One region of the Metabacillus sp. SLBN-84 genome, then DNA from elsewhere that is predicted to be linked to it. Evidence: riboswitches for the same ligand, from Rfam matches in the RefSeq annotation. Region 1 holds a riboswitch; each other region holds the start of a gene.
The links. A riboswitch is a leader RNA that binds a small molecule or an ion and turns the genes downstream of it on or off. The one in region 1 is predicted to bind cobalamin.

Region 1 (7,473 bases):
AGAAGCACCAGGATCAGGCTTATTCGGGTAAAATATGTAGTCGATTTCATAGATTTTTCCGCCTTTATTTGACTTTTTTCTTACCTATGTTCTTTTGAAACACCTGCTGCATCAAAGGTGGCCATTCCTTTTATCATGTCTGAAGCTGCCTGGACAAAAGGAAAGACAAGAACAGCTCCAGTCCCTTCCCCAAGCCGAAGACCCATTGATACAAGCGGTTTTTTTCCGAGTTTATTCAAAATCAGGAGATGACCGGGTTCAACGGATAAGTGGCCGGCAATCATATAGTCTTTTGCATGTTCACATATGTGTGCAGCTAAAAGGGCTGCTGTGGTGCATATAAAACCGTCCAGGAGCACAGGGATTCTGCGGTAAGCAGCATACAGCATGGCTCCTGTCATGGCGCCGATTTCAAATCCTCCAACCTTTGAAAGAACATCAATCGGGTCACTTGGATCCGGCCTGTGAAGCTCGAGCGCCCTGCGAATGATTTCGGACTTGAACGCAATTTGCTTCGACTTAATTCCTGTGCCTCTTCCAGTCAGATGTTCAGGATTGATTCCGGTAAGTGCAGCTGCTATGGCACTGCTTGACGTTGTGTTGCCAATGCCCATTTCACCGAGAATCAGCAACTTTGCACCCTTTTCAATGGTTTCTTCCGCAAGGGTCATTCCCATTTGAATGCTCCTTAGTGCATCTTTTCGCGACATAGCAGGTTCAGCTGCGAAATTTTTTGTGCCGTATCCGATTTTCTCCGCTCTGACACCGGGTATATCTGTTTTGACGCCTGCGTCAACGATTTCAAGAAACCCTTTTACACGTTTTGTGAACACATTAATCGCAGCTCCGCCCGTTAAGAAATTCCTGACCATTTGCCCTGTCACTTCCTGGGGATAAGCAGATATTCCTTCTTCAGCAACCCCGTGGTCGGCAGCAAAGACAATCACGCCTGGAGGGGAAATATCGGGTTTTACCTCTCCCGTCATTTCAGCCAGTTGAACAGCCAAACGCTCTATTTCTCCTAAACTGTTTACAGGTTTAGTCAGCGTTTGTATATAAGCTTCTGCCTCCTGTCCTTTCGCTTTGTTTACTGGTTTAATTGCATCAATAATCTGATAAACATCTATCATTTTTTCACCTCCTTTTCATGATTTCATAGATTTTATCTAAATCCAGTGCAGCTCTTACATGATCTGCAAGTCTGTCAAATTCTCTTTCTTTCAATTCGCGAAAGTAGAGCGAGCGCTCAATCGGCTGCAGCCCTTTCTTGCTGCGGAGCCTGTTCAAAAAGCGCCATCTGAATGCATCATTGTGAAACACATCGTGCAAGTAGGTTCCCATTGCGTTTTCTTTTGCGTACCCTTCACCGGTCCCTTTTTGGATTGAAAATGGTGATGGGTCATCAGACAGCAAAGTTTGTCCCATGTGTATCTCGTAACCTGAAAGAGAAAAACCCTCATATCCCGGGACGGCACAAGGTCCTTCCGTCTGAACGGTTTTCTTATCCGCATACAGGACAGTTGAAACAGGGAAAATGGCAAGCCCGTCCTGTTCTCTAATACCGGATTCAACGCCTTCTGGATCAGACAGTTTTTCTCCCATCATCTGATACCCGCCGCATATCCCCATGATTTGGGTGCCATTTTTGTAAGCAGACAGCACTCTGTCAAAAAGGCCGGTCCCCTTTAGAAATCGCAAATCTTCAGCTGTATTTTTACTGCCTGGAAGAATAATCAGATCCGGCCGGCCGAATTCTGATGCTTTTCGGACATACCGGATATTCACATCAGCTTCCAGTCTCAGAGGATCAATATCCGTAAAATTAGACAGTCTTGGGTATGCAAGAACTGCGACATCCAAATCTCCCTCAAGATTTGTGCCTCGGGAGTACTGATTGAGGACGAGGGAGTCTTCACCATCGATTTCAAGATCTGGTATATACGGGACAACACCAACAACGGGTATTCCCGTGTACTCCTCAAACCATTGGAGCCCCGGTTCAAGCAGGGTGAGATCTCCCCTGAATTTATTAATAACGACTCCGGCAACCCGTTTTCGGTCTTTTTCCTGAAGGAGCTGAAGCGTTCCGACAAGGCTTGCAAAAACACCCCCTCTATCAATGTCTCCCACTAGTAAAACAGGTGCATCAGCAATCTCTGCAACGCGCATGTTGACGAGCTCCCTGTTATTTAAATTAACTTCAGCAGGTGAACCCGCCCCTTCGATAACAACCGCGTCATAGTTCGTCAGCAGCTTGTGCAACGATTTTTTAATCGCTTCAAGTCCAAGTCTGAAAAAGTCTTCCCGGTAGACTGCGGCGTTCATGACAGCAAATGGTCTGCCGTGAAAAACCACCTGAGATTCCATCTCCCCTGAAGGTTTAATTAAAATTGGGTTCATATCCGTGTCAGCTTCAATTCCTGCTGCTTCTGCCTGAACTCCCTGGGCTCTGCCGATTTCTTTGCCGTCTTTAGTTATGTATGAGTTCAGTGCCATGTTCTGTGATTTAAAGGGAGCGGTTTTATACCCGTCCTGCTTGAAAATCCTGCACAGTGCGGTTGTCAGAATGCTTTTGCCCGCATCCGAATGAGTCCCCTGGATCATGAGTCTGAGCGCCTTTTTCTTCCCATTTTCTTTAATATTCAATTCCATATATGGCGTCGACACCTTCATCGTAATAATGCTTTTCAACATCGATCACAGAGACGAGATCAGCTATTTCCCTGATTTCTCTTTTGGCGTTTCTGCCTGTCAGGACAAGGTGGACATGAGGGGGACGGTTTTGAATGGTCAAAATGACGTCTTCAAGAGGAAGAACATCGTCCACAGGAAAGGTCTGAATGGCAAGGGCATTATTGATTTCGTCAAGAATGACAACATCGCTTTCCCCGCTCAGAATGGTTTCTTTCGCTGTTATCCAAGCCTGTTTTAAAGCTTCCCGGTGAATCTCAGGTGTTTTGGTCCAGGTAAATCCGGCACCGAGCTGCTGAATACTGACTCCGGGCAAAGCATTTAAAATTGTTCTCTCGCCGTATGTCCGCTCAGGAGATTTAATAAATTGCAGAATGGAAACGCTCATTTGTCTTCCGGCAGCCCGCACAGCAAGACCGATTGCAGCTGTCGTTTTTCCTTTTCCATTGCCTGTGTAGACAAGCACTCTTCCTTTTTCGTTTTTCATCGCCATACATCCATCTCCCATCTTTTTAACCAATATAAAAAGGCCCTGACTGAAGACAGTCAAGGCCTAAATAAGCATAGTGAAGTAACGCATACAGGGGTCCTGACTCGTTCTTCCCACCGAAAAACAAGCAAAAATCAATTAAAGCAGGTCTCCTGGCTTGCGCTTCATCTTAATACTGAGCCTTCCCGACATTAGAGTCAGTGGCGATTCAGTTCAATCTGCGCTTACAGTAGCGGGGGCTGCGCCGGATTTCCACCGGCTTCCCTATTATCCTGAGTATTCAGGCACTTTAAAAGAATCATATTTTTTGTTCATTGTAATCTATAAAACTGGAAAAGTCATCAAGATTTTTTTAATTTGTCGTTTTTTCTCTTAATTTGGTTTTTTCAAGCTCGAGTCTTTTTGTCGTTTCCAGTTGAAGAACGTTCCCGAACGTAATGTCGATTTTTTTTGTAAACAGTGGCCCGTCATAGACGAATGTATGGTATTCACCAGCCTCTCCCATCGGACAGATGTCTGTATTTAAGGCGCGGTCGATGAATGGCTGATTAACCTCCATTCCGAGCCAGGATGGATCGAGTTTGTCATCCCTTACTCTGATTACAGCGGCTTTATATCCGCTGTCTGCAAACTGCTGAAGTGCAAGTATAGCGTTCTCTTTTTCCATCCATAAAGGGTAAAGCGGTTCAAGACCTGCTTCGGCCGAAGCTTTTTCTCCCCACTCCCGGTGCTCGTCCAAATAAAGGTCGCCGAAAGCAATAGCTGTAAAGGAGTATTGCTCCTTCAACTCTTTCAGCGCACCGATAAAGTGATCCGTATAGCTTTCATAGGTGCATGATATAAAATGCACTGGTATTTCAAGAGCAAGACTTTGCTGTTTGATCGCATCTATTTTCTCTCCGTGCCCGAATGTTCTTCCTGTTTCAGCCGGAACCGTCGTTATAAGGCATGCGATTTCATGCCCCTCGGCTGCAAGTTTATGAAGGGCCATGCATCCGTCTTTCCCTCCGCTCCAGGATACAGCTGTTTTCTTTTTCAATTCCATCCACCATCCCATCAAGAGTATAGCCTTGATTATGATGGGTTCAGAATGTTTAGTCAAAAAGAAAAATAGACTGCTTTGGTTATTTCACTGCCATTTTTAAGGCTGTCCTGTACAGCAGCTCTGTTCCAAGCGAAATATCTTCCATCGTTGAATATTCTTTCGGATTATGGCTGATGCCGTCCTTGCAGCGGACAAAAATCATCCCGTAGTCACATTCATAAGACATCGCGAGCGCATCATGAAACGGTCCGCTCATCAGTTCAGGCGCATTCAGACCGATCTCTTTGCTCGCTGCCCTCATAATATCCATAATGTCTTCCGAGCAATAGCGCGGTTCACTGTTTGTGTCTTCAGATACGGTATATGTCAGTCCGTGATCCTCGCAGATCAGATGCAGCCGTTTTCTCAACTGATTTTCTATGATATTTCTCCTTTCCATTTGAATATCCCTGAGGTCCACTGTAAACATCACTTTTTCAGGTATGATGTTACGTGAATCAGGAAAAACCTTTAAGCTCCCGACGGTTCCGACAGTAGGTGCAGATGGATCTTCTGAAGCGAGATCATTCAGGGCAACGATGACCTTTGCCGCTCCCACTAAAGCATCCTGTCTCATATGCATGGGCACAGAACCGGCGTGGCCTGCAAAGCCTTCAAGCTCAACTGTCAGCCACAATGGGCCCGAGATGCCCGTTACAATGCCAATGGGTGCATCCTTCGCCTCAAGAACCGGTCCCTGTTCAATGTGCAGCTCAAGATAGGCTGAAATGCTTCCGGAGGCGTACTCTGACTCCTTAAAGCGCTCGGGATCACATCCGAATGAAAGCAGTGCATCCCTCCGTGTCATGCCGTTTTTATCTTTCCGGTCAAGTTCTCCTTCTTCAAGTTTGCCGAGAATCCCTCTCACACCAAATAACCCTTTATTAAAGCGTGCTCCCTCTTCATCACAAAAAGCAGCAACTTCGATTGGCATTTCGGGAATAAACGAGTTCTCCTGCAATGTCTGGACGGCTTCGATTGCCCCAAGAACACCGATGACTCCATCAAATCTTCCGCCATACGGCTGTGAATCAATATGGGACCCGAGCATAAGGACAGGTGCTTCAGCTCTTTTCCCCTCGAGTCTGCCGATCAGATTTCCAAAGTGATCAATCCGTGCTGTAAGGCCTGCTTCCTCCATCCAGCCTTTGACTGTTTCAACTGCAAGTTTATCTTCCTTTGACAAGGCAAGCCTCGAAACCCCGGTTTCGCCAATCTTTCCGATTTCAGCGAGTGTATGAATTCTTTCTTCTAATCGGGTTTTATTGATGGTCAGTGTCTGTTCAGGCATGTATGACCCTCCTGTAAAAGTGATAGAATATTCTGTCTTAATACTATAGGATATCAGAGCATTTTTCATTTTTCTAAATGTAAAAGGATTCCATTGAAGTTCTTACACTTTGTCCATTTCCCGCCGGTCTATTGTGCTTTTCAGATGAAACCGATAAACTAAAAGAGATAACCAATATCGGCCACTGGAGGTCTTTTTTTCATGAAAGCAAGGTATGAACTTGATAAAATGCAAATAACATTAAGCAATGTGACGCTGAGGCATTTTGCAGACAGTTATGTTCTGCTTAAAGCAGCAGATGATAATAAAAATGAAGTGACAATCAAACTCTCACACGAACAGGCTGATTTCCTCGAAGCTGAATTCAGAGAGCTGAACCGCAGGAGGAGAACATACTCTGAAGCTGATCGGGAAATGGATGAGGAAGAAGATGCATATAATTTGTTCTCACCTGAATTTTTAACAGAAGATTAACAAAAAGGATGTCTGCTGCGAGACATCCTTTTTTGCGCTTGAAAAACAGCAGACAAGTTTCCCCCGGACGGGCATATAGTATGGTAAATACTGCTCTGGGAGGGAAACTATGAAATTTATCGTCATAAAAAAGAAATGGATTGTGATTGCTGCTGTTTTGTTTGCTCTCATTGGTTCCGGAAGCTGGTTTTATCTGAATCAAGATGCAGCTGAGGTCCTTTCCGCACAGCATACAGATGAGAAGGCAGAAATCCATATGGTGACCGGAGAATTCACATCTAAAACAGATGACGGTCGAAAAATTGAAGCGTACCGTTTTGATCCAGGCTCCATTACGATTCAGAAAGGTGAAAACGTTACGTTGACCATCCACGGAGTAAATGGAGCGGAGCATCCCTTCAGGATCGAAGGAACAGACATAAAAGGCGTGGTCAAAAAAGGGGAAAAAGCGGTCATCCCTTTAAAATTTGATGAAGAAGGAACCTACCGTCTAATTTGTGATACGCACTCCCGCCATGGCCAGGGTGCACCGATGATTGCTTATATTGTTGTGGATTAATACTTTAAAAGAGAGCTGATAAAAATTCAGCTCTCTTTTTTTAGCTAAACGGCCGAGTCAGCTAAGTGCTGCGGTCATGCATGGCTGGTTTAGCAGCACAAATTAGCTTGCAGGACGTAACGTTAGTGCTGTAAAGGTGGTTTAACAACACAAACTCCGGTGCAGGAAGTCACGTAAGTGTTGTAAACATCGTTTAACAACAGAAACTCGGGTACAGAAAGGCATGTAAGTGGTGCAAAGCTGGTTTAACAGCACAAACTCCGGTGCAGGAAGTCACGTAAGTGTTGCAAACATCGTTTAACAACAGAAACTCGGGTACAGAAAGTCACGTAAGTGCTGCAATATTTATCTAACTGTCGTATCTTTACAGCCTGTTCCGCTTTTCTTATGTTTCTTCCCCAAACACAGCAATGCTCTGCCGGTCTGTTTTAAAAGATGTGCCATCCCATTTCAGAACATTCATCATGTACCCCAGACCATCAGCACTGTATCTGCCTGCAATGTTCTGATAGGTGTCCAGTTCGAAAATGCCGTCGCGTTCAAAGTCAACCGGGTACAGTCCCGAAAGCGGCGCGACCCACCCTTCAACAGGCTCTTTCAGTGTCCCGTCGCTGTTATAGATTTCGCTCAAATACTCTTTTCCTTTATACTGGAGATCGAGCAGGTATTTTTTCGGGGGATTTGCGCTTGTCACCCTTGCTTTAAACTGATCAAGGTAAGTAACGGTATAGGTGTTTGATTTGTTGAATGATTCATCATCAAATATCAGTTTATATTGTCCTTTTTCATAGGTGTATATATAAGCATAAATGAGGCCTCCGCTTCCTCCGGTATTAATGATGACGAGGATATCGTCTTTTTTATCTCCCGTAAAATCTCCTAAA
Region 2 (7,473 bases), 1.2 Mb from region 1:
AGGCTGCACCGGCACAGAGAGATAAGGGAGGTCTTCGGTCAGAGAGGTCAATTCCTGAAGTTCTTCTCTGCAATCAGGACATGACTCCAAATGAGCTTCAAACTCGGCTTTTTCTTCCGGTGGTAAACTTTCACTAAAATAATCGTACAGCTTCTCACACATTTGGCTACTCATCCATAACCCTCCCTTCATTTTCAAGCATGCTCCTCAGGTGTTTCAGCGCAAGCCTGATTCGTCCTTTAACAGTTCCAAGCGGAATCTGGTACACATCCGAGATCTTCTGCTGGGTAAATCCTTTAAAATAGAAAAGTTCTATCATCTGCTGCTGGTCCTTTTTCAGTCTGGATACAGCTTCTCTTAAAATCTCGCCTTTTTCCATCCATTCAACTTCATGTTCTACTGACTGTTCCGGAGTGGAAACAGCGTCCTTTTCTAATATTTCGACGGTGTCGGCCTTTTTATGTTTGCGAATCAGGTCTATTGCCTGATTTCTTGTGACAGTCAAAAGCCAGGAAGTGAATTTTCCTTTTGTGCTGTCATAAACACGGTTTCCGTGCCACAGCTTCATAAAGACATCCTGAAGGACTTCTTCAGCGAGAGTATGATCATGAGTAATGCGGAAAGCAAAAGAGTAAAGCAGCTTTTCATAGCGGTCGTACATAGCTTCAAGAGCATCTTTGTCTTTCCTCAGAATCCTTTCGTACAACTTAGCGTCGTCGTTTACTGTCATCTCCTAATCTCCTCTAATTTAATCAGACATTCATCTAAATTAAAGAATATCATTTTTTGTCGCAAATTGGAAAGCGGGAGATGGTTTTTCCTGCTGTAAAGCTAACGGAAAAAAATTGAATTTGTATCACTGATTTCTCAAAAAAAAAAACGCCGCTAAGGCGCTTTTCTTCATAAGTGATTTACAAATCATCAAACCCGTTGTCAATCGAATTGACTTTCGTATACTGTCTTGATTTTTGCTCGAAAAAATCGGATTTCCCAAGGTCAACTTCCTCATAGGCCTTGATCCATTTCAGCGGGTTTGTCCGGTTTGCTTCAAACGGACGCTCAAAGCCCAGCTGATTGCATCTTACGTTTGCATAAAACTTAATATAATCTTCCACATCCTGCATATGGATGCCGTCTATTTTGTTTCCGATAATGGTGCGTCCCCACTCGATTTCAAGGGAGGCTGCTTCTTTAAAGGTTTCCTGAACGAATGCTGCCAGCTCAGCTGTATCATATTCCGGATATTCGCGGAGAATTTCCTTGAAGATTTTCACGAACAGATCCACATGAATTTGCTCATCCCGATTAATATAGTTAATCATCGTGGATGTGGCGACCATTTTTTGATTGCGTGCGAGGTTATAGAAATACGCGAATCCTGAGTAGAAAAAGAGTCCTTCAAGAATAACGTCATATACAATGGATTTCAGCAGATTCAGCACATTCGCTTCTTCCGCAAAAGCCTGATAGCCGCTTGTTACAAATTCATTTCTCTTCCGCAGCGTAGGTTCGCTGCGCCAGTATTCGAAAACTTCATCCTGAACATGCTTTGGAACAATGCTAGACAAAACATATGAGTAGGAATGATTGTGGATGACTTCCTGCTGTGCGAGCATAATCATCAGGGCGTTTATGCTTGAGTCTGTTATATACTCAGCTACTTTTCCTGCGTAGTCCGTCTGGATGCTGTCAAGAAGAGCCAGAAGGCCGATGATCTTCAAAAATGCCTCCTGTTCGTCACCGGAAAGCTCTGGAAACTGTTTAATGTCCCCTGACATATTGATCTCAAACGGCGTCCAGAAATTAGAGAGCATTTTTTTATATTTTGCATAGGCCCAGGGATAAGATACGTCGTCCCAGTTTAAAACGTTTGAGCTCCTCCCGTTAATGATGGAAGTTGAACGATTCGGCGCAGAAGCGTCCATGATCGGACGCGCGTTCAATGAGTGTGTCATATGCCATCTCTCCTTTATCAGCTTGCGCAGGATTCGCAGTCTTCTATTTCGCTTGATGTTGACCGGACATAGTAAGTGGTTTTAAGACCCGCTTTCCATGCGGTCAGATGCAGGTCCAGCAGCTCTTTTGCTTTAATGGTGTTGCGGACGTAAAAGTTAAATGAGACAGACTGATCAATGTGCTTTTGTCTGGCTGCGTTCTGTTTAATGCTCCACATCTGGTCAATCAAATAGGCTGATTTATAAAACCAGGTGGTTTCTGCATTTAAGTCAGGTGCAGTAACGGGAATTTTGTAGTCCTTTTTCTCTTCGGAGTACATTTTTTGAAAAATCGGATCGATGCTTGCCGTGCTTCCCGCAAGAATGGATGTTGAAGCATTCGGGGCAACGGCCATTAAATAGCCGTTTCGAATGCCGTTTTCTTTGATCTTTTCTGAAAGCTCATCCCATGGCATAGAGTCAGGTGTATAGTTTCTGTTCTTAAAGTAGTCGCCAGTATGCCAGTCTGAGCCTTCAAAGACAGGATAGGCGCCTTTTTCCTCTGCAAGCCTCATGCTTGCCTGAATGGTGTAAAAGGCTATTTTTTCATAGAGTTCATCTGCAAACTGAACGGCTTCTTCGTCTTCCCAGCGCAGGCGCTTGAGCGCAAGAAGGTGGTGCCATCCAAAGGTTCCGAGGCCGACTGCGCGGTACTTTTTGTTTGTGAGCTTGGCCTGAAGTACGGGAATATCATTTAAATCAATGACATTATCGAGCATTCTGACCTGGATTGTGATCAGCCGCTCCAGCACATCATCTGTCACAGCCCGGGCAAGGTTGATGGAAGAGAGGTTGCACACAACAAAATCTCCCGGTGTTTTAACGGTAATGATTTTGCCGTCCTCTGTGTACTGTTCATCCATGGTTGTCGGGCTTTGGTTTTGAGTGATTTCTGTACAGAGATTGCTGCAGTAAACCATTCCTTTATGCGCATTGGGGTTTTTCCGGTTCACTTCATCCCGGTAAAACATAAAGGGGGTTCCTGACTCAAGCTGGCTTTTCATAATGCCCTTCATAATGTCAATCGCAGGAACAGTTGTTTTTGAGAGCTCCGGATGATTGGCGCATTCCCAATATTTTTCGCGGAACGAACCTGAGCCAACTCTCTCATCATAGTAATCTTCCAGCGAGTAACCCATGACTTTCCGTACTTCATGAGGGTCGAACAAATGCCACTCCCCGCGGTTTTCAGCCTGTTCCATGAAAAGGTCCGGGAGGCATACGCCGGTGAAGAGGTCATGCGTTCGTAAACGCTCATCACCATTGTTCAGCTTGGAATCAAGGAATGAATAGATATCCTTGTGCCAGACGTCAAGGTAAACGGCAATCGCGCCTTTTCTTTGCCCGAGCTGATCAACGCTTACCGCCGTATTGTTCAGCTGCTTCATCCACGGGATGACACCGGATGACACTCCTTTAAAGCCTTTAATATCACTCCCGCGGCTGCGGATCTTCCCGAGATAAACTCCAATGCCGCCGCCAGATTTTGAGAGATTGGCAATGTCTGTATTGCTGTCAAAGATGCCCTGCAGGCTGTCATCAACTGTATCAATAAAACAGCTGGACAGCTGTCCGACAGGCTTTCCTGCGTTTGACAAAGTTGGAGTCGCAACGGTCATATACAAATTGCTGAGTGCCCAGTAGGCTTCTTTTACAAGCTGAAGGCGGTGTTCCGTTTCTTCCTTTGCCATCAGCGTCATGGCGATGACGAGGTACCGCTCCTGGGGAAGCTCATAAACCGACTTGTCATAATCTCTCGCAAGATACCGGTCAGAGAGCGTCCGCAGCCCGATATATGTAAAAAGCTTGTCTTTGTCATGGTCGATGACTTGCGAAAGCTGCTCAATTTCTTCTTCGGAATAAGAATCAAGAAGATGTCTGCTGTAGATGCCTTTTGCCGTAAGGGTTTTGATCAGTGACAGGAAGGTGCCGCCCCCTGATTTCCTGTTGAATGCAGCTTCTTTATAAAGCTTTTTAAGATAAATCCGGGCACAGAAATAGGTCCATTCCGGCTGCAGCTCACTGATATTTGAGAGGCCTTCGAGAATAAGCAGGTTGGTCACCTGAGAGGCAGAACAGACAGTGCGGCCTTCCATGCTTTGAACAGCTCTTTCGGTGTATGTATGGAGGTCAAGCTCTTTAAAATCTTTTCCGGTTTCAGAAATAAAGTCAGTCAGCCGCTCCTGTGAGAACGGGGCTTTTTCGTTTGTCAGCTCATTTACGATTAAGGTGGTCATTTTGGTTGCCATAAGACATCCTCCTCATTTATAGTTCAGATTTTCCGCGTAATATAACGGTCAATGATCTTTCAGAAAAAATACTGCGAAAAATCAAAAAAACCGCCCATGAGAACATGAGCGGATCAAACGATAGAATAAGAGGGTGCACGCATCCCTGTTACTGGCCATCGTTTCATCTCCTCAGTCCCCGAAGAATTCGAAACTTGTGCAAATCTAAGGCAGGTCTCCTGACTTGTGATCACTCTGCGCTGAGTCCTTCCCATACATTTCTCTCGTACAGTGGTATTCCCAGTTCGTCACACTTACAGTTGCGGGGACAGTTCCGGATTTGCACCGGATTCCCTTTTAAGCCAACATGTTGGCACCTTGATTCGCTGTTAATTTCAATATGTAGTATATTAATTTAAGTGAATAATCAATATGTTGTGTTATTTGATATTCTCATCATAAATGACACGGGGTGAAATTTCAACTGAAATCTATGAAAATGTCGAAAGAAAAATAGAAAACCATTTTACAGTTCAGCGTGTTTCATCATACCATAGGTTTAAGGGCAGGTTGCACTGCGTTGTTTAAAAACAAATTACTTTTAGGGGGAAACCCGTTCCTTTACGCTGCAGTCACTTGCTTTCCGCGGGGAGCGCCGGAAGCTTCCTCGCTGCGCTTGCGGGATCTTCCGTGCCCTCTTCATCCCCTAGAAAAGTGGAAGCGCCCGTTTATCTCCGGGAGTCAGATAAGGAAACGGCGGTAAAGGCGCTTTTTGCCTTTGGCGACGGTTCCGTTCTGACAGAGGAGTTGGGCGCTGCAGCTGGACAGGAGTCAAGTGCCTTCCGCTCCAATCCACTGGTATCAAAACTTATTAAACTTTGTGAAAATGGATTCACATTATCAGATTTAGTAAAAAGGCACCTATGCAAAATCAGACTAAACTTATAAAAAGGAGATTTATCATGTACATACTTGTTAACGGTGAATATAAAAAGCGTGATGAAGTTTCAATTGATCTTGAAGACAGGGGCCATCAGTTCGGTGACGGGGTCTATGAGGTCATCAGGGTGTATGATGGAGCATATTTTGCGATGAAGGAGCATATGGAGCGGTTCATTCGAAGCGCAAAAGAAATCAAAATCGACCTTCCATATACGATAAAGGAGCTGACAGACCAGCTTGAGGAACTTCTCCGCCTGAATAAGACAGAAGACGGCGGTGTCTATATGCAGGTAACCAGAGGGGCTGCCGCAAGAAAACATCTGTTTCCGGGCAAGAATACGGTTCCTGAATTAACAGCCTATCCAATTCCTTGCTCAAAACCCGCAAAAGAGCAGGAGGAAGGGATTTCTCTTTGTCTGCTTGAAGACGTGCGCTGGCTCAGATGCGATATCAAAAGCTTGAATCTTCTCGGAAATGTCCTTGCCAAGCAGGAGGCGCATGACCGCGGGGCTTTATGAGGCTCTGCTGCACCGGAGCGGCATGATTACGGAAGGGTCTTCCTCCAATTTCTACGGAGTGAAAAACGGAAGTGTGTTTACTCATCCTGCGAATAACCTGATTCTGAATGGTGTTACGAGAATGAAAGTAGAGGAGCTTTGCAGACAGAACGGAATTGAGTTTCTGGAAGAAAGACTGAGCACAGAAGGTCTTGCCTCTCTTGATGAAGCTTTTATCACATCTACGACCAGTGAAGTAATTCCTGTGATAAAGGTTGATGAAGGGAAGGTTGGGGAAGGAATTCCCGGCCCTGTCACAAGAAAACTTCAGAAGCTGTTTGATGAACTGATTGCAAAAGAAACGAAAGTGGTCGAGAAATAATAAAAATCCCGCCTGGGTCAGGCGGGATTTTCTGCTAGACTGTGTATTTCTTAGCAGGCAGGAATCCAAAAAGGACAGAAAACAATGGAGACAGATAGAGAAAGAACGCAAATGGCAGGTACGCAATGACGTCCACGCCGAGTGTCTGCGCGAAAAAGGCTCCGCTCACTCCCCAGGGAATAAGGGGATTTATCAGAGTTCCGGCATCTTCAAGGGATCTTGATAAATATTTCTTTTCAACGTTCAGTTTTTCATAGGCCGGTTTAAACGACTGACCGGGAATGAGTATGGACAAATACTGCTCTCCCGTTACGAGATTAACTCCGATTGAAGAAGAAATGGTTGCAAGGATCAGCTGACCTTTGACTTTAATTCTCTCAATCAATCCGTTTAAAAGAGTCTGAATCAGCTGCATTTTATCCATCAATCCGCCAAGAGCAAATGCGATCATGATCAGCGAAATGGACCACATCATAGATTGAAGCCCGCCGCGGTTCAGCATTTGCTGGACGGTTTCCTGCTGAATATCAAACGCTGTTCCATTTTGCAGAACAGCTAAGAAACCGGAAAGATTTGTCCCGTCCTGAATGAGGAGACCTGTGATGCCGGCAGTTGCAATGCCTGCAGCAAGAGCAGGAATAACAGGAACCCTGGAAATGGCAAGACCAATCACAATCAGAGGAGAGATCAAAGTCCATGGACTGATCGTTACGTGCTCCTTCATGATCGTCATAATTTCTTTGATGTTATCTAGTGTCGCTGCGTCAGCTGCAAGTGTTGTTCCCATATACCAGAAAAGAACAGCTGTTATCGCATAAGCTGGAATTGTTGTCTTTGACATATGGCGGATATGTGTAAAAATATTGACTTCGGCAACACCGGAGGCAAAGTTCGTCGTATCTGACATCGGCGACATTTTATCCCCAAAGCATGCTCCGCAAATAACAGCCCCTGCAGCCCATTCAACAGGAACTCCTGCAGCAATCGCCACTCCCATAAGAGCAACTCCGACTGTGCTGACAGTTGTGAAACTGCTGCCCACAAGGCTTGAAATAATGGTGCAGCATACAAGAGTCAAAATCAGAAGGTACGCCGGATCTATGATGGACAAAGCAGCCATCATAACAGTCGGTATCGTACCGCTGAACATCCAGGCTCCAATAAGGATTCCGATAAGAGCCAGAATAATGATCGGCTGAACACCGGATTGAATGCCTTTTACAATTCCGTCCTCAATATCCTTCCAAGAGTACTTATATAGGACTGCAGCGCCGCTGAGAAAAACAAGGCAAAGCATCAGCGGAAGATGCGGTTCTGTTTTTAAGTAAAATAAACTGATGAAAATAATGCCGATCATCGATAAAAATAGAATCACTGAACCAGTGAATGAAAGTGATTTTGATTGACTCATAAATTGAAATTCCTTCCTT
Region 3 (7,473 bases), 140 kb from region 1:
AAGCCCTTGCAGAACGGAAAAAAGAAGAGGCTGCACAGGCAGCTGAAGCAAGTGCACGTGCGGAAGCCGAGAAAGCGCGCAAAGCGAGAGCAGCAAAGGCTGCTCCGGCAAAGAAGCAGACCGCAGCAGTCCCGGCAGTGTCCAAGCCTGCTGAAAAACCTGTGCAGGAAAAGCCTGTTCAGGATGAAAGCAAGGTTTTCTATGTTACAGCTACTGCTTACAGTCATGAAGATACTGCAAGCGACTTCACGGCAATCGGCATTAACATTAAAGAAAATGCCAATATGAAGCTGATTGCAGTTGATCCGAAAATCATTCCGCTTGGCAGCAAAGTCTGGGTGGAAGGATACGGGGTAGCCATCGCAGGCGATACAGGCGGCGCCATCAAAAATCATAAAATTGATGTACTGATGCCTAACAGTGCTGAAGCACGCAAATGGGGCCGTAAAACGGTAAAAATTGAAATTCTCAATTAAAAAAGAGAACCCGCGGGTTCTCTTTTTTGTGTTATAAATATTCTATTTAAATAGCAAATTATTATACTCATTCTATTTATGGACAAGAACAGGTTCCCCTTTAAACAGCCTTTTCATCATGGCATGAAACTGTTCGAATTCAAATACATAGTCTGAGCCGCCGTGTATATTTCTCATTCTCAAACCGGATGCCATGACCACAAGGACCTCCGCTGTCTGACCGGCGTCCACTCCTGAAGAGATAACGCCGTTTTTTTGTCCGGACAGAATCCAGAACCTTGAGAATTCTACCATATAATGATCAAATGCTCTTAGTGCATTCCGTGCTGTCTTAGTGTCGTTCCGTCCAGTAAAGTACAGCAAAATCTGATTGACAATGCCCGAGGGATCGTTCATCGCAGAAAAACTTTCAGCCAGGACATTTGCCGGATCCATCATATCCTCCCCGCTGCTGCCCATTCTTTTTAAAAAGGTTTCATTTGTTTCTTGTATTTTTTCCTCCAGCACCATCGCCAGAAGATCATCTTTGCTTTTTATGTAATGGTAGATTGCCCCCTTGGACAAGCCTGTCCTGTTCATAATCATGGACAAAGTCGTTTTTGAGCAGCCGACTTCGTCTATAAGCTCTGATGCGGCATGGAGCAGAGCTTTTTCAGAGCGTAATCTTCTTTCAAATTGCTTCATTTTCCGACACCCCCTTTACTCATCATAAAAACAGACCGACGGTTTGTAAAGTAGTTTTCTGTCTTCTTTTGATTGTTTTTGTCATTGCATCTTTTTAACTATTACTTCCGCAAGATTTGTTGTTTTTGCACTTTACCCGTTGCTTTCCGCGGGGAGTGCCTGAAGCTTCCTCGCTGCACTTGCGGGATCTTCAGTGCCCTCTTCATCCCGCAGGAGTCAAGTTCCTTCCGCTGCAATCCACTGGAGTTTTGTGCATATATTCACATGATAGAAGGATTACGCAATTTTTATATGAAACAAAAAATTGTCGCAAATGACATGAATGTTAAGTTATTTCAGAAAAATAGTATAAATAGCAATTTTGCCGATTTTTTTTGACAATTCAATTTTAATAGTAGTATTATTATACATGGTAAAAAGGAGGCTTCTTGTAACATGTCATCACTTGACAAAGACAAAATTGTACAAAGTGTACCGCAAAAAGGTTTTTTCGGTCATCCTAAAGGATTATTCACCCTTTTCTTCACAGAATTCTGGGAGCGTTTTTCCTACTACGGGATGAGAGCAATACTTCTGTATTATATGTACTACTCGATGAAAGACGGCGGCCTGGGTCTTGATCAGCCGACTGCCCTTTCGATCATGTCCATTTATGGATCATTGGTTTATATGTCTGGAATCATCGGAGGATGGATTTCCGACCGGTTGCTCGGCAATACGAGAACCGTTTTTTACGGCGGCGTTCTCATTATGCTTGGCCATATTATTCTTGCTCTGCCAGGAAGCATTCCGGCATTTTTTGTTTCTATGTTCTTTATCGTAATCGGAACAGGTTTGCTTAAGCCGAATATTTCGAATATTGTGGGTGATCTCTACAGCAAAGAAGATAACCGACGCGATTCCGGTTTCAGTATTTTCTACATGGGAATCAACCTTGGCGGTCTGCTTGCACCGCTTATCGTTGGTACTCTCGGACAGAAATACAATTTCCACCTTGGATTCGGAGTAGCAGCAGTCGGTATGTTCCTTGGACTTGTTGTGTTCATGCTTACGAAAAAGAAAAACCTTGGACTTGCCGGAACGGGTGTTCCAAATCCGCTTACTCCAGCTGAAAGAAAAAGCGTTTTCGGCAGATTGGCGATTGGACTTGCCGTCATTCTTGTTTTAGGTGCTGTATCCATTTCTACAGGTTACCTGACGATTGACCGCTTTACATTCTTGATCAGTATTCTTGGTATTTTGATTCCTGCAGCATACTTTATTGTGATGTACCGCAGCCCGAAATCAACAGATGTTGAGCGATCACGCCTGATCGCATATATTCCTCTGTTTATTGCTGCTATGATGTTCTGGGCAATCCAGGAACAGGGTGCAACCATTCTTGGTGCTTATGCTGATAAACGCACACAGCTGACGTTCGGAAACTTTGAAATTCAGTCATCCTGGTTCCAGTCGCTGAATCCGCTGTTTGTTGTTCTATTGGCTCCGATTTTTGCGTGGCTTTGGATTAAGCTTGGAAACCGTCAGCCGTCGACATCCAAAAAGTTTGCTTTTGGACTTTTCTTCGCCGGGTTATCATTCCTGGTCATGATTATTCCAGCTTATACAAACGGCACAGATACACTTGTTCACCCAATGTGGCTTGTGCTCAGCTTCTTCCTTGTTGTTCTTGGAGAGCTTTGCCTGTCCCCAGTAGGATTATCAGCAACAACCAAGCTTGCTCCGGCTGCTTTCTCAGCGCAGACCATGAGTTTATGGTTTCTGACAAATGCATCGGCTCAAGCAATCAACGCACAAATCGTAAAATATTACACACCTGAAACCGAAATTGCCTACTTCGGAATTATCGGCGGACTCGCCATTCTTTTAGGGGCAATCATGCTGATTCTTTCACCAAAGATTCAAGCGTACATGAAAGGTGTAAGATAATACGCAGAAAAAGCCTGTCCTTAAACTGGACAGGCTTTTTTCATTAAACGGTTGTCTCTTGAACGGCTTTCTCTCTGCAGACCTTCGCAGCTCTCACCATAATCTTCAATGCCTCAACGGCCTCTTTTTCCCCTCTTGTTTTGAGGCCGCAGTCAGGATTCACCCAAAATTGGGCAGAATCGAGCACCTGCAGTGCCCTTTCAATATTTCGGATCATTTCCTTTTCTGAAGGGATGCGCGGACTGTGAATATCATATACGCCGAGGCCAATTCCCTTACTGTAGGAGAATGTTTCAAAAGAACGAATCAGTTCCCCGTGGCTTCTTGAAGTCTCAATGGAAATGACATCTGCATCAAGTGCATCAATTGCTTCGATCATGTCTTCAAAGCTTGAATAACACATATGTGTATGGATTTGCGTCTCAGGTTTCACAGAAGCTGTTGACCTTTTAAAAGCAGTGACGGCCTCGTCCAAATACTGTTTCTTCTTTTCCTGTTTAAGCGGAAGACCTTCTCTAAGCGCGGGTTCATCTACCTGGATCATGCCGATTCCTGCGCTCTCTAATGCCTCAACCTCTTCTCTCACGGCGAGAGAGAGCTGATTTAACACGGCTGCTCCAGGTACGTCAGATCTTACAAAAGACCAATTTACGATTGTAACCGGTCCGGTCAGCATTCCTTTTACAGGCTTGTCAGTCAGCTTTTGGGCAAAAAGGGTTTCTTTTAATGTCATCGGCTCCTTAAAAAACACGTCCCCGTAAATGAGAGGAGGCCTTACGCAGCGTGAACCGTATGACTGCACCCACCCATTTGAGGTGACAGTCATCCCTCCAAGCTTTTCACCGAAATATTCGACCATGTCTGTCCGCTCGAACTCACCGTGAACGAGGACATCAAGCCCCAGGTTTTCCTGGATATCAATCCACTTTTTTATTTCACCTTCAATAAACTGATAATAGTCCTCTTCTGAGAGAGTTCCTTTTTTATACTTCAGCCTTGCAGCACGCACTTCTTTCGTTTGAGGAAAACTTCCGATGGTTGTCGTCGGAAGCAGCGGAAGGCTGAATTTTCTTTGCTGCGCCTCTTTTCTTTGAACTGCTCCAACTCTGACAGTGCTGTACTCATCATAAGAAGCATGTACAGAATGCCGGTTTCTCAAGTCTGAAGCCTCAAGATCTGCTATCCCCTTATCATAGGCTGAAAGGGTCTCTTCTTCAAAATTTAAAAATTTTGTCAGCAGGGTGTTTTCATGGAGCTTTTCATCTGCAAATGCCAGTGCGTTTTTAACAAGGGGATGCAGCTTCCCTTCACTCTCTGCTGTTACAGGCACATGAATAAGACTGCATGAAGGCTGAAGAATCAGCCGGTCTCTTCCGACCTCATCCAGAATTCGGTTTACCAGTTTGACTGTTTTCTGAAGCTCTGCCTTCCAGATATTGCGACCGTCGATGACTCCTGCCGCAAGCACCTTGTCCTTTGGAAAACCGAATGCACTCAAATGCTCCAGCGTTTTGCCGCTGTCATGAACAAAATCCAGGCCTATGCCGTCAACAGGCAGCTGAATGAGCTGTTCATATTGTTCAGGACATTCAAAGTAGGTTTGCAGCAGAAGTTTTACCCTGCCTAAGCCTTCTTTTATTGCTTCATAGATTTTCTTCGTTTTTTTCATAAAGGCAGCATCCGCTGCTGATGTAACGAAAATTGGTTCGTCTATTTGTATCCACTCTGCTCCTTCTTCTTCAAGCTCCTTGAAAACCTGAACATATAAAGGGATGAGTTTTTCAAGAATTTCTTCTTTCTTTTCTCCTTTTGAAAGGGCTGTGAGAGTAAGCGGCCCGATAAGTACCGGTTTCCCCGTAATCCCGGCCTCATCCCTTGCTTCTTTATATAGCTCAAGCAAGCGGTTGTGGATAAGGCGAGGCTCTGTTCCGTCAAGCTCAGGCACGATGTAATGGTAGTTTGTGTTAAACCATTTTGTCATCTCTGATGCGACTTTGTCTTTGCTGCCCCTGGCAATCGCAAAATACGTCTCAAGTGATGAGGGGTCCTGATCCCTGAATCTTTCCGGGATCAGGCCGAACATAACAGCCGTATCAAGTACATGATCGTAATAGCTGAAGTCGCCGACCGGCACAAGGTCAATCCCCGCCTCACGCTGTTTCACCAAATGAGAGAGCCTGATTTTCTTCATATCCAAATGAAACTCCTGCTCCGTCAGATCTCCTCTCCAAAACGCCTCAAGAAGCTTTTTCCATTCTCTTTTTTCGCCGATTCTCGGATAGCCAAGGTTTGAATTTCTAATTTTCATTGCGGTTCCCCCGTTTTCATAGTTTCTCAGCTCTAAACGCAAAAAAACTCTCCTTTTTAAAAGAGAGTTTAATGGACACAGCTAACTAGAGTTGAGACACAACAAAGGTTTCAACATACCGCATCACCCTCCCTATTGCGCGTAGGCTTAAAGTGCATACGAAAGGCAGGTCTCCTGGCTCTGGTTCACTGCATGCTGCTGCCTTCCCATTCCATTTCAGAACAGTGGCTTTGTGCAGAATGCTCCCCATTACAGTGGCGCGACCGCACCGGATTTTCACCGGCTTCCCTTTTAAGCTTCCGCGTAAACGCGTCAGCACCCATCGCTTGTCAACATATTCAGAATATTTTTGTGATTGTTTTTAACAATAGCTGATGTTTCTCAATCTTGCAAGACATTTCTTATTATTCAGAAAGAAATTCCGATCACTTTCCATTTGGCAGTCTCATAAAATCCAAGCTTTTTATAAAGGTTTTCTGCATCCGGATTATTGTAAAATAAATAGAGCTCTCTTTCAGTTCCGTAATCACGGCAGATTCTCTCTATGACTTTTGATGCATATCCCTTTCTTCTGAATATTGGCGGAGTGGCTACGCCGGCAATAACAGCAGTCTTTTCGTGTTCTGTATAAATTCCTGCAGTTGCTGCCATCGTGCCATTTTCCTCGACGTAATACACACTAAGCTTTCCAGAGAGGATGCTTTCATACTGTTCACCGGCAAAAAAAGCTTCAGTTGGACCAGCCATTTTATATTCTTCCACCTGCATGAACAGATGATATAGTCTGCGGCATTCTTCAAGACTTGTGATCTTGCAGACTTCGCCGGATACGCTGCCGGCTGCTTTATTATCGTATTTCATCATAACAGAGTCACTTTCAATCTCGGTTTTGACAATCTTTTTAAATGTCTCAATAAGTTCTCGTTTCCCAAAAATTCTCCTTATGCCGGTTTCCTGAATGAAAGGAATAATAGCTTCAATATCCGGAGGAATGACGGAACTGCAGAAGTATATTTTTTCAGGATAAACGATAAGCAAAGCCGTTAATTCAGCACTTGAATACTGACCGTAAACCCGGATTTGTTCATCTTTAAGATCCTCCGCAATCAAAGCGTGTACATCATAATCTTTATCTAAAAAAGCGGCAGCCTGTGGAAGCTGGTCTTGTTTCAGCAACTTTATCGCCATTTCTCATCTCCCGGGAAAAATTTTAGCCAGTCTATTAGAATATTCTAACATTTTCTTTCCGTTTGATATATATTTTAATAGAGAGGAAATTTCACTATTTGGAGAATTAGGTGTGTGCCCATGGAAATGAAGGATGTATTGTTAAATCTTTTGCTCGTTTTGTCTCCGCTTCTCATCATTCAATTATTGTATATGAGAAAAGAAACGAACAAGAAAATGAAAAAGCGGCTGTTTGCCCTTCTTCCTGCGCTTGCCATTGTCTTCAGCATGCAGTATCCCTTTATGATTGATGGAGAATTTTTCTTTGATTTCAGGCGAATTCCATATGTTATGGGGCTTTTGTATGGAGGATACCCACTTGGAATCTTTTTATTTATCGTCACAGTCGGAACAAGGGTGATAATTGGCGGCAGCGGCATATATCCGACAATTGTCATGGCAGGAATACTTGTTCTGTTAGTCCCGATGCTGTCTTCATATTATCTGAAAAGCAGGCTTAGAATAAAGCTCTGTCTAGTAGCTGCATTAGTTCTGGTCTCTCTGCTGTTCTCCATTATCCAAATTGAGATGATGTATAAAACGGCTTTTCATCCGTCGCATTATGTGGAACTGATCATCTTTCATATTTTTGCAGCGGTTATTGGAACGATTTTGTTTGAAACGATCATTCAGAATTTTCATCTGCTGAAAAGGGTCATTAAAGCAGAAAAGCTGGAAGTTGTCAGCCATCTTGCAGCAAGCATTTCACATGAAGTGCGCAATCCCCTGACAACAACAAAGGGTTTTCTTCAGCTGCTCAGAGATGATGAAATCAGCAGGGAGAAAAGAGACGAATACATTAAAATCTCATTAGATGAACTGGACCGTGCTACAAATATCATTAAAGAT
Region 4 (7,473 bases), 550 kb from region 1:
CGGCATGATGCTTGTTCTGGCATTTATTGTCCTCTATTTTATTTATAAAGTATCGGTTCTTGGATTGTTTACACTACCTGTTGCTTTACTTCTGATTGCCTATGCAAGCATGTTTCCAACAGACATATCTCCCCTGATTCCGGCTTTGCAGAGCAGCTGGCTTCACATCCATGTGACCACTGCAGCTCTTGGACAGGCAATCCTTGCGATCAGTTTTATTGCGGGAGTCATTTATCTGATTCGTACAGTCGATCAGTCCGTGAGATCCAAAAAGACATTCTGGCTTGAAGCGGTCATGTATGCGCTTGTTGCCACGATTGCGTTTATAGCGATTACCAGCACATTCAGATTCATGGATTATGAGGCTGTTTATAAGTGGACGGATAAGAACGAACAGGAAGCAGAAATGGTCTATAACCTTCCTGCTTTAGTAGGTCCCCATAAAGGCGAACTGCTGACAGAAGGAAAAATGGAAGCTGCTGTTGAAGTTCCGGCCCTGATTTCAGCACGAAAACTGAATACAGTGATCTGGTCGCTTGGAACAGGATTGCTGCTGTACGGTGCGCTGCGCCTGATTTTAAGAAAGCGGATATCCGCCTTTTTGCAGCCGCTGACGAAAAACGTCAATCTGGACCTTGTCGATGAAATTGGCTACCGTTCTGTGACAATCGGTTTTCCGGTATTCACATTAGGCGCGCTGATTTTCGCCATGATCTGGGCGCAGATTGCATGGACCCGTTTTTGGGGCTGGGATCCAAAAGAGGTCTGGGCACTGATTACGTGGCTGTTTTATGCGGCATATCTCCATCTGCGGCTTTCAAAAGGCTGGCAGGGAGAAAAATCAGCCTGGCTTGCTGTAATCGGTTTTGCTATTATCATGTTTAACTTGATTTTTGTGAACCTTGTCATTGCCGGATTGCATTCTTACGCTTAAAATACGTTTAAAAAGAGCCTTCACTCCTATAAAGTGAAGGTTTTTTGGTAAAATAGGAAGTAATCATTCTTTCGGTGCCTATGATTCCGAATAAGAGAGGAAAATGCACAATGGAAACCAATCCAAATTATAAAATACTTGTTGTAGATGATGAAGACAGGATCAGAAGACTGCTGAAGATGTACCTTGAACGTGAAAATTATCAAATAGAAGAAGCCGACAACGGAAGCGACGCGCTGGAAATGGCGCTTGCAGAAGAATATGATCTGATACTGCTTGATTTAATGATGCCGGGCATTGACGGCATTGAGGTATGCAGACAGCTGCGCCTGAAAAAAGCGACCCCGATCATCATGCTGACGGCAAAAGGGGAAGAAGTGAACAGAGTTCAGGGCTTTGAGGTCGGAACGGATGACTATATCGTAAAGCCATTTAGCCCGAGAGAGGTTGTTTTGAGAGTGAAAGCTCTGCTGAGACGCTCTTCGACGACTTCTTTCCTTAAAACAGAGACAAAGGCCAAAAATGTGATTGTCTTCCCGCATCTTTCCATTGACCATGATGCCCATCGTGTTCTTGCTGATGGAAAAGAAGTCAGCTTAACGCCTAAAGAGTATGAGCTGCTTTATTTTCTTGCGAAAACGCCTGACAAAGTGTATGACCGTGAGAAGCTTTTGAAAGAAGTGTGGCAGTATGAGTTTTTCGGAGACTTGAGAACGGTTGATACACATGTTAAGCGTCTTAGAGAGAAACTCAGCAAAGTTTCACCCGATGCTGCCTCGATGATAGTTACGGTCTGGGGTGTCGGCTACAAGTTTGAGGCAGGCAGTGAATGATGTTCTGGAAAAGCGTAGTCGGTAAACTTTGGTTTACCATTCTGCTTCTTGTATCATTCGTCTTGTTTGTCCTGACCGTTCTGCTGCTCCAGTTTATTGAAAGCTTTCATGTTGATGAAGCTGAAAATGAACTGACGCAGCTGGCCAATAAAGTGTCTGTTATTTTGGAAAACCATGAAGACCAGGAGCTAGCAAGGTCCATCACCTGGGAGCTTGCGGATGAACTGACAAGCATTGTGATAGCCGAGAACGTAAATGAATACTGGTTTTCACCAAAAAAGTATGATAACACACCAACCTTCAGCATGGAGGACATCCGCGCTGACAGAGAGCTGTCAAAGGTGTTTCAGGATCAGAAAAATGTAAGCAAGCTCACCCGGCTGCCTGAAGAACAGCAAAAAAACTCCGGAAACAAGGAGGAAGTGCTTGTAGTCGGTGTTCCCTATAAAACAAGCGACGGCAAAGACGGAGCCGTTTTTATGTCACAGTCCCTGCAGGCCGTTCAAAAGACGACCGAGCACACGACAAAATATATTCTTCTTGCAGCAGGTATAGCCATCATTCTGACAACGGTTTTTGCCTTCTTCCTGTCTACTAGAATTACCTATCCATTGAGAAAAATGAGAGAGGCGACACAAGAGCTGACACGCGGCAATTTTGATACAAAAGTTCCTATTTTGAGCCACGATGAAATCGGTGAGCTCGCCATTGCGTTCAATCAGATGGGGAGACAGCTGAAGTTTAACATCAACGCTCTTAATCAGGAGAAAGAGCACTTAACGAGCATTCTGAGCAGTATGGCAGACGGAGTTATCACACTTAATATTGATGGAACCATTCTTGTGACCAATCCCCCTGCGGAACGCTTCCTGCAGTCATGGTACTATGAACAAAAAATGCAGATAAACGAGGGGGAAGAAATTCCTCCGGAAGCAAAAGAATTGTTCCAGCGGGTTGTCAATACAGAAAGAGAGCATATCGTTGAAGTAACTCTTCAGGGAAGAAGCTGGGTGCTTGTCATGAGCCCTCTTTACAATCAGTCTTACGTCCGGGGGGCGGTAGCCGTGCTTCGGGACATGACAGAAGAGCGCCGCCTTGATAAATTGCGCAAAGACTTTATCGCAAACGTCAGCCATGAACTGAGAACGCCGATTGCCATGCTCCAGGGGTATTCTGAAGCAATTGTGGACGATATTGCAAGCTCGGATGAGGAGAAAAAAGAGATTGCCCAGGTTATTTACGATGAATCGCTCAGAATGGGCCGGCTTGTCAATGACCTGCTCGATCTTGCCCGGATGGAAGCGGGGCATATCACCCTCAATCTTGAGAGCATTTCCATTTATGAATTTATTGAAAAAATCAACCGCAAGTTCCAGGGACTTGCGAGGGAAAAAGATATTACGCTCACCTCCAGTTTTGCACTCGACGAACCTGAGTTTGTTCTGGATCCGGATAAAATTGAACAGGTTCTGACGAATCTAGTGGATAACGCAATCAGGCATACTCTTGAGGGCGGTACAGTCGAAATGGCCGTGCAGTCCGTTGCGGCCGGGATAAAGGTTGATGTGAAGGATACAGGCACAGGAATTGTCGAAGAAGATCTGCCGTTTGTTTTTGAACGCTTCTATAAAGCAGATAAGGCGAGGACGAGAGGCCGCTCCGGAACAGGCCTTGGTCTTGCGATTGCCAAGAACATTGTCGATGCTCATTCAGGTTCGATTAATGTGCACAGCAAAGTAAATGAAGGAACCACATTCAGTTTCTATCTGCCTCGAAAAAACGTTTTTCCTGATAGAATGTGACGAATATTCTTGTTTCATACGAAACACCTGTTGATGCCGCATGTCGTTTTAGGTACAATAAAAGCTGGATATAAAAGTGAATACGAAAAGAAACTGGTGCAAACTTTGCTTAATAGGGAATCAGGTGAGATGCCTGAACTGTCCCCGCAACTGTAAGTGCAGACAATACCTGCTTTTAGACCACTGTCAGAATGACTGATTCAGACGGGAAGGTGCAGGCTTGAGGATGAAGCACGAGTCAGTAGACCTGCCGGGTTCTTTCAAACGTTACTATTCTTCGGGGATTTGAGCATAGAAACGGCACAGTTATGGCACCAGTGCCTGCAGTTTCTTCTATGCCGTTTTTAAAAGCCCATCTTCTAACAGATGGGCTTTTTGCTATTCCAATACATACACAACAACAAGAGGAGAGATGGATCATGAACAAATTTTACAGCTTTCTCGCAGTGCTTCTTCTTGCACTGATGAGCGCCTGCGGAAATGCGGCAGAGGAAAATAAAACAGAAGAAGCAAAACCTGCTGCTGAAAGCGAAGAGCAGGCGGAGGAACTGAAAGCCTCTGTCACGCTGACTAAAAATGAGATGGCGGAGAAAGTAGAATCGAAAGAAGTAGTTTTTGAAGAAGGCCAGAGCCTTATGGATGCAATGAAGAGCCAGTTTGAAGTAGAAGAGTCAGGCGGCTTTATCAGCGGAATCGACGGCATTAAGGCGAGTGAATCCGACAAAACGTACTGGCATTTAATTGTGAATGGGGAAGATGCCATGACAGGAGCAAATGACATTAAGCTGAAAGACGGCGATAAGATTGAATTTGATCTGCGGAATTATGAATAAGTGTGAGAAACAATGACAACGAGAAGAATCAGTCTTCTGTCTTTGCTTATTGCCTTGTCCGTTGTAGGCAGGCTGACTTTTCAGTTCATTCCGAATGTGCAGCCGATGACAGCTGTCATACTTATAACCGCCATCCTTCTCGGTCCGGTAAATGGAATGATTGTCGCCGTCCTGGGCTGTTTTCTCAGCAACCTTTTACTTGGCATGGGCATGTGGACAATCTGGCAGATGCTTGCCTGGGGGACCTTGGCTCTAATCTTCGGCCTGCTTGGAAAAGCGGTTAAAAGAAACAGACTTCTCGTTTTTACCCCGGCAGCCGTTCTTGCGGGATATCTTTTTGGATTCATCGTTTCTCTGAATATGTTTGTCCTGACAGAAAATGGACTTGCCTACTATCTTGCAGGAATCCCGTTTGATACGATGCATGCAGCAGGAAACGGCATTTTCTTTCTCGTGCTGTACCCGGTCATGCAAAAAACGTTTCAGTATTATCTCTATAAAAACGATTATGGCGTTACACTTCAATAAAATAATGGCAGAATAAGAGAGAGACTTTCTTTTTAGCTTAGGCAAGACAGTCTGAGAACAAAGGACAGGAGCTGCTGAATATGAATTTGTATACTAGAACCGGCGATAAAGGGAAAACAAGCATTATTGGAGGCCGGGTCGATAAGGATGATCTGAGGGTAGAAGCCTACGGAACAATCGATGAGGTAAACTCTTTTACCGGTCTTGCCATGACATGGATGAACGATGAAAACCTAAAAGACATGAAACAGGAATTTGAAAAAATCCAGCATGAACTTTTTGACTGCGGAAGCGATCTTGCTGTCATCCACGGCAAACAAAAGCATCCCTATAAAACAACACCTGACATGATTGAGTTTCTGGAAACGCGCATTGATGCGTACACTGCAGAATCCCCTCCGCTCGAGCGGTTCATTCTTCCAGGAGGGACAGAGGCTGCTGCTGCCATCCATGTGGCAAGGACCGTAGCAAGAAGGGCTGAGCGGTGTATTGTTTCGCTCAAAAAAGAAACGGAAATCAATGAGCATGTTTTAACGTACATGAACAGACTTTCCGATTATTTCTTTGCGGCAGCGAGAGCGGCAAATGCCAGACTCGGTTCAAAAGATGTGGAGTATGAAAGAAGTGCTATCGTATTTACTAAAAAGAAAGAGTCATAATTTCTTTGAAAAGGAAGGCGGAAACTGCCTTCCTTTTTTTATTCAATCCCGATATAGTAAAAGATGTGTAACTTTTTATTCTTCATTCCGACTAATGTATTGATTGGAGGTTCGTTCATGGAAGAGGCCTTTCAAAGAATTTATGAAAAATATCACAGCGATCTTTTCCAGTTCTTGTTTTATATGGTGAAGAATCGTGAACAGGCCGAGGACCTCGTTCAGGAAGTGTATATACGAATATTGAAATCACACAGCAGTTTTGAAGGACGGAGCAGTGAAAAAACCTGGATCCTCTCCATTGCAAGACATGTTGCCATCGATTATTTCCGCAAACAGAAAACACTCAAACAGCGCATCTTTGAAGCGTTTGACTGGGACCGTGAGCAAATACGGGATCAGCAGCCGCTTCCGGAGGAAATCGCTGCCTTAAATGAAGAGATGCAGATGGTTTACCGGACGCTTGATGCATGCACAGTCGATCAGAAGGCTGTCATTATCTTAAGGTATATTCAGGGAATGTCCATTGCGGATACCGCAGCAGCCCTGGGATTTACGGAAAGCAAAGTGAAAACGACCCAGCACAGAGCGCTGAAAGCTCTGAAAAATAAATTGTCTGAACACTCGATCAGGAAGGAGGGAATAGTAAAGGGATGAATCAATCAAAATGGAACGATGAGCAGATTACAGACAAACTTCAAGCAATGCCGGATATCAAAGACCGGCGCTCGCAGCAGCAAATTTACACCCGTTTGCAGGAACGTATGCACAAAAAGCAAGTTCAGTGGAAAACGCCGGCTCTTGCAAGCTTTGCCGCCTTTTTTATTCTTTTAATCCTTTCACCCTTTTTCCTTCAGAACTTCCAAATGAGTGAAAGCAAATTTGAAGACAGTGCGGATAAAGCAGCCGAAAGCGGCCAGACGCCGAAAGAGAACGCAGACATGAAATTAGAAGCAAAGTCTTCACCAGAGACTGAGAAAAAGTCATTTGTAGCAAGGACAAAGGGCAATCAGACAATTGTAACGGTTGCCTATCCCGATCTTCAGGTTCAAAACACGATACCGCTCAGCTTTCAGTTCGATTCCTCTGACTCCTACATGACTCTTTTTGAAACGGCGTTGTCTTCATTTGACCCGGGGAGCGCTGGACTGAGTCCTTCTCCGCTATCAGGAACAAAGCTCTCGTATGAGACAGGAGAAGACCGGATGTCTGTTGATATAAAAGGCAATGCATATGCTGCTTCCAGCTCAGAAACGGAAAACAGACTCTTTACCGAGGGACTTGAAGAATCTTTCCGCTGGCAGGATGCCTTGCAGGCTGACTATTTCACCGGCAGTGAAAAGGGAGCGGAAATCGGAGCGTATGGCTATCAGGATAAGCTGACATTCACAAAGTTCAAAAAGAAAGCCTATTTCCTGTATCAGGAGAGCCTTGACTCACCTAAACTCCTGGCGCCTTCCCTTCTATCCTTTAACAAGCTGACAGATGCCCTGACGGCTATGAAGGAAAAAGGAACACTCGGGTTAAAACCGGTGATCGAAGAAACAGTTGTCATCGATGAAATAATAGAATCAGATAATAGAGTAACCATTGAATTTACAGACGCCTCAACAATTGATGATAACGAAACAGACACACTGATGCTCGAAGCGATATTGATGACCGCTAAAGATTTCGGCTACGAGAGTGTAAAATTCGAAGGAATCGAAGCCGGCAGAATTGGTGAAATGGACGTAACACAGGCCGTGCCCGTTCCGTTCTCGCCAAACCCCGTTGATCTTGAAGAATAGAAGGAAAAACCCGCAGCATGATGCTTGCGGGTTTTTTGCCGTTATGAAAAGAAGCAGGAGGGTGCTGTGATTTTATTTATGGCTTTAGATTTATCTG

Region 2: another riboswitch for cobalamin. It lies ahead of RKD52_RS17640 (ribonucleoside-diphosphate reductase subunit alpha); the one in region 1 lies ahead of RKD52_RS11620 (cob(I)yrinic acid a,c-diamide adenosyltransferase).
Region 3: another riboswitch for cobalamin. It lies ahead of metE (5-methyltetrahydropteroyltriglutamate--homocysteine S-methyltransferase); the one in region 1 lies ahead of RKD52_RS11620 (cob(I)yrinic acid a,c-diamide adenosyltransferase).
Region 4: another riboswitch for cobalamin. It lies ahead of RKD52_RS08690 (DUF4430 domain-containing protein); the one in region 1 lies ahead of RKD52_RS11620 (cob(I)yrinic acid a,c-diamide adenosyltransferase).

Annotation. Positions count from the first base shown of each region.
Region 1 covers NZ_JBRJIP010000001.1:2,266,738-2,274,210, reverse strand. The annotation lists gene RKD52_RS11635 (ABC transporter substrate-binding protein) at 1-50, opposite strand, end outside; gene cobT (nicotinate-nucleotide--dimethylbenzimidazole phosphoribosyltransferase) at 81-1,130, opposite strand; gene RKD52_RS11625 (cobyric acid synthase) at 1,135-2,652, opposite strand; gene RKD52_RS11620 (cob(I)yrinic acid a,c-diamide adenosyltransferase) at 2,636-3,178, opposite strand; cobalamin riboswitch at 3,307-3,488, opposite strand; gene RKD52_RS11615 (Dph6-related ATP pyrophosphatase) at 3,534-4,220, opposite strand; gene RKD52_RS11610 (M20 family metallo-hydrolase) at 4,306-5,556, opposite strand; gene RKD52_RS11605 (hypothetical protein) at 5,758-6,030, shown strand; gene RKD52_RS11600 (cupredoxin domain-containing protein) at 6,140-6,589, shown strand; gene RKD52_RS11595 (VCBS repeat-containing protein) at 6,975-7,473, opposite strand, start outside.
Region 2 covers NZ_JBRJIP010000001.1:3,475,677-3,483,149, reverse strand. The annotation lists gene RKD52_RS17655 (anti-sigma factor) at 1-174, opposite strand, end outside; gene RKD52_RS17650 (RNA polymerase sigma factor) at 167-730, opposite strand; gene RKD52_RS17645 (ribonucleotide-diphosphate reductase subunit beta) at 912-1,955, opposite strand; gene RKD52_RS17640 (ribonucleoside-diphosphate reductase subunit alpha) at 1,973-4,243, opposite strand; cobalamin riboswitch at 4,435-4,617, opposite strand; partial or broken gene dat (D-amino-acid transaminase) at 5,185-6,043, shown strand; gene nhaC (Na+/H+ antiporter NhaC) at 6,078-7,454, opposite strand.
Region 3 covers NZ_JBRJIP010000001.1:2,128,094-2,135,566, reverse strand. The annotation lists gene RKD52_RS10975 (3D domain-containing protein) at 1-476, shown strand, start outside; gene RKD52_RS10970 (TetR family transcriptional regulator) at 549-1,160, opposite strand; gene RKD52_RS10965 (peptide MFS transporter) at 1,596-3,089, shown strand; gene metE (5-methyltetrahydropteroyltriglutamate--homocysteine S-methyltransferase) at 3,133-5,397, opposite strand; cobalamin riboswitch at 5,545-5,735, opposite strand; gene RKD52_RS10955 (GNAT family N-acetyltransferase) at 5,806-6,585, opposite strand; gene RKD52_RS10950 (ATP-binding protein) at 6,706-7,473, shown strand, end outside.
Region 4 covers NZ_JBRJIP010000001.1:1,717,457-1,724,929, forward strand. The annotation lists gene ccsB (c-type cytochrome biogenesis protein CcsB) at 1-934, shown strand, start outside; gene RKD52_RS08680 (response regulator transcription factor) at 1,045-1,767, shown strand; gene RKD52_RS08685 (ATP-binding protein) at 1,764-3,569, shown strand; cobalamin riboswitch at 3,647-3,838, shown strand; gene RKD52_RS08690 (DUF4430 domain-containing protein) at 3,989-4,402, shown strand; gene RKD52_RS08695 (ECF transporter S component) at 4,415-4,930, shown strand; gene RKD52_RS08700 (cob(I)yrinic acid a,c-diamide adenosyltransferase) at 5,011-5,589, shown strand; gene sigX (RNA polymerase sigma factor SigX) at 5,707-6,243, shown strand; gene RKD52_RS08710 (GerMN domain-containing protein) at 6,240-7,376, shown strand.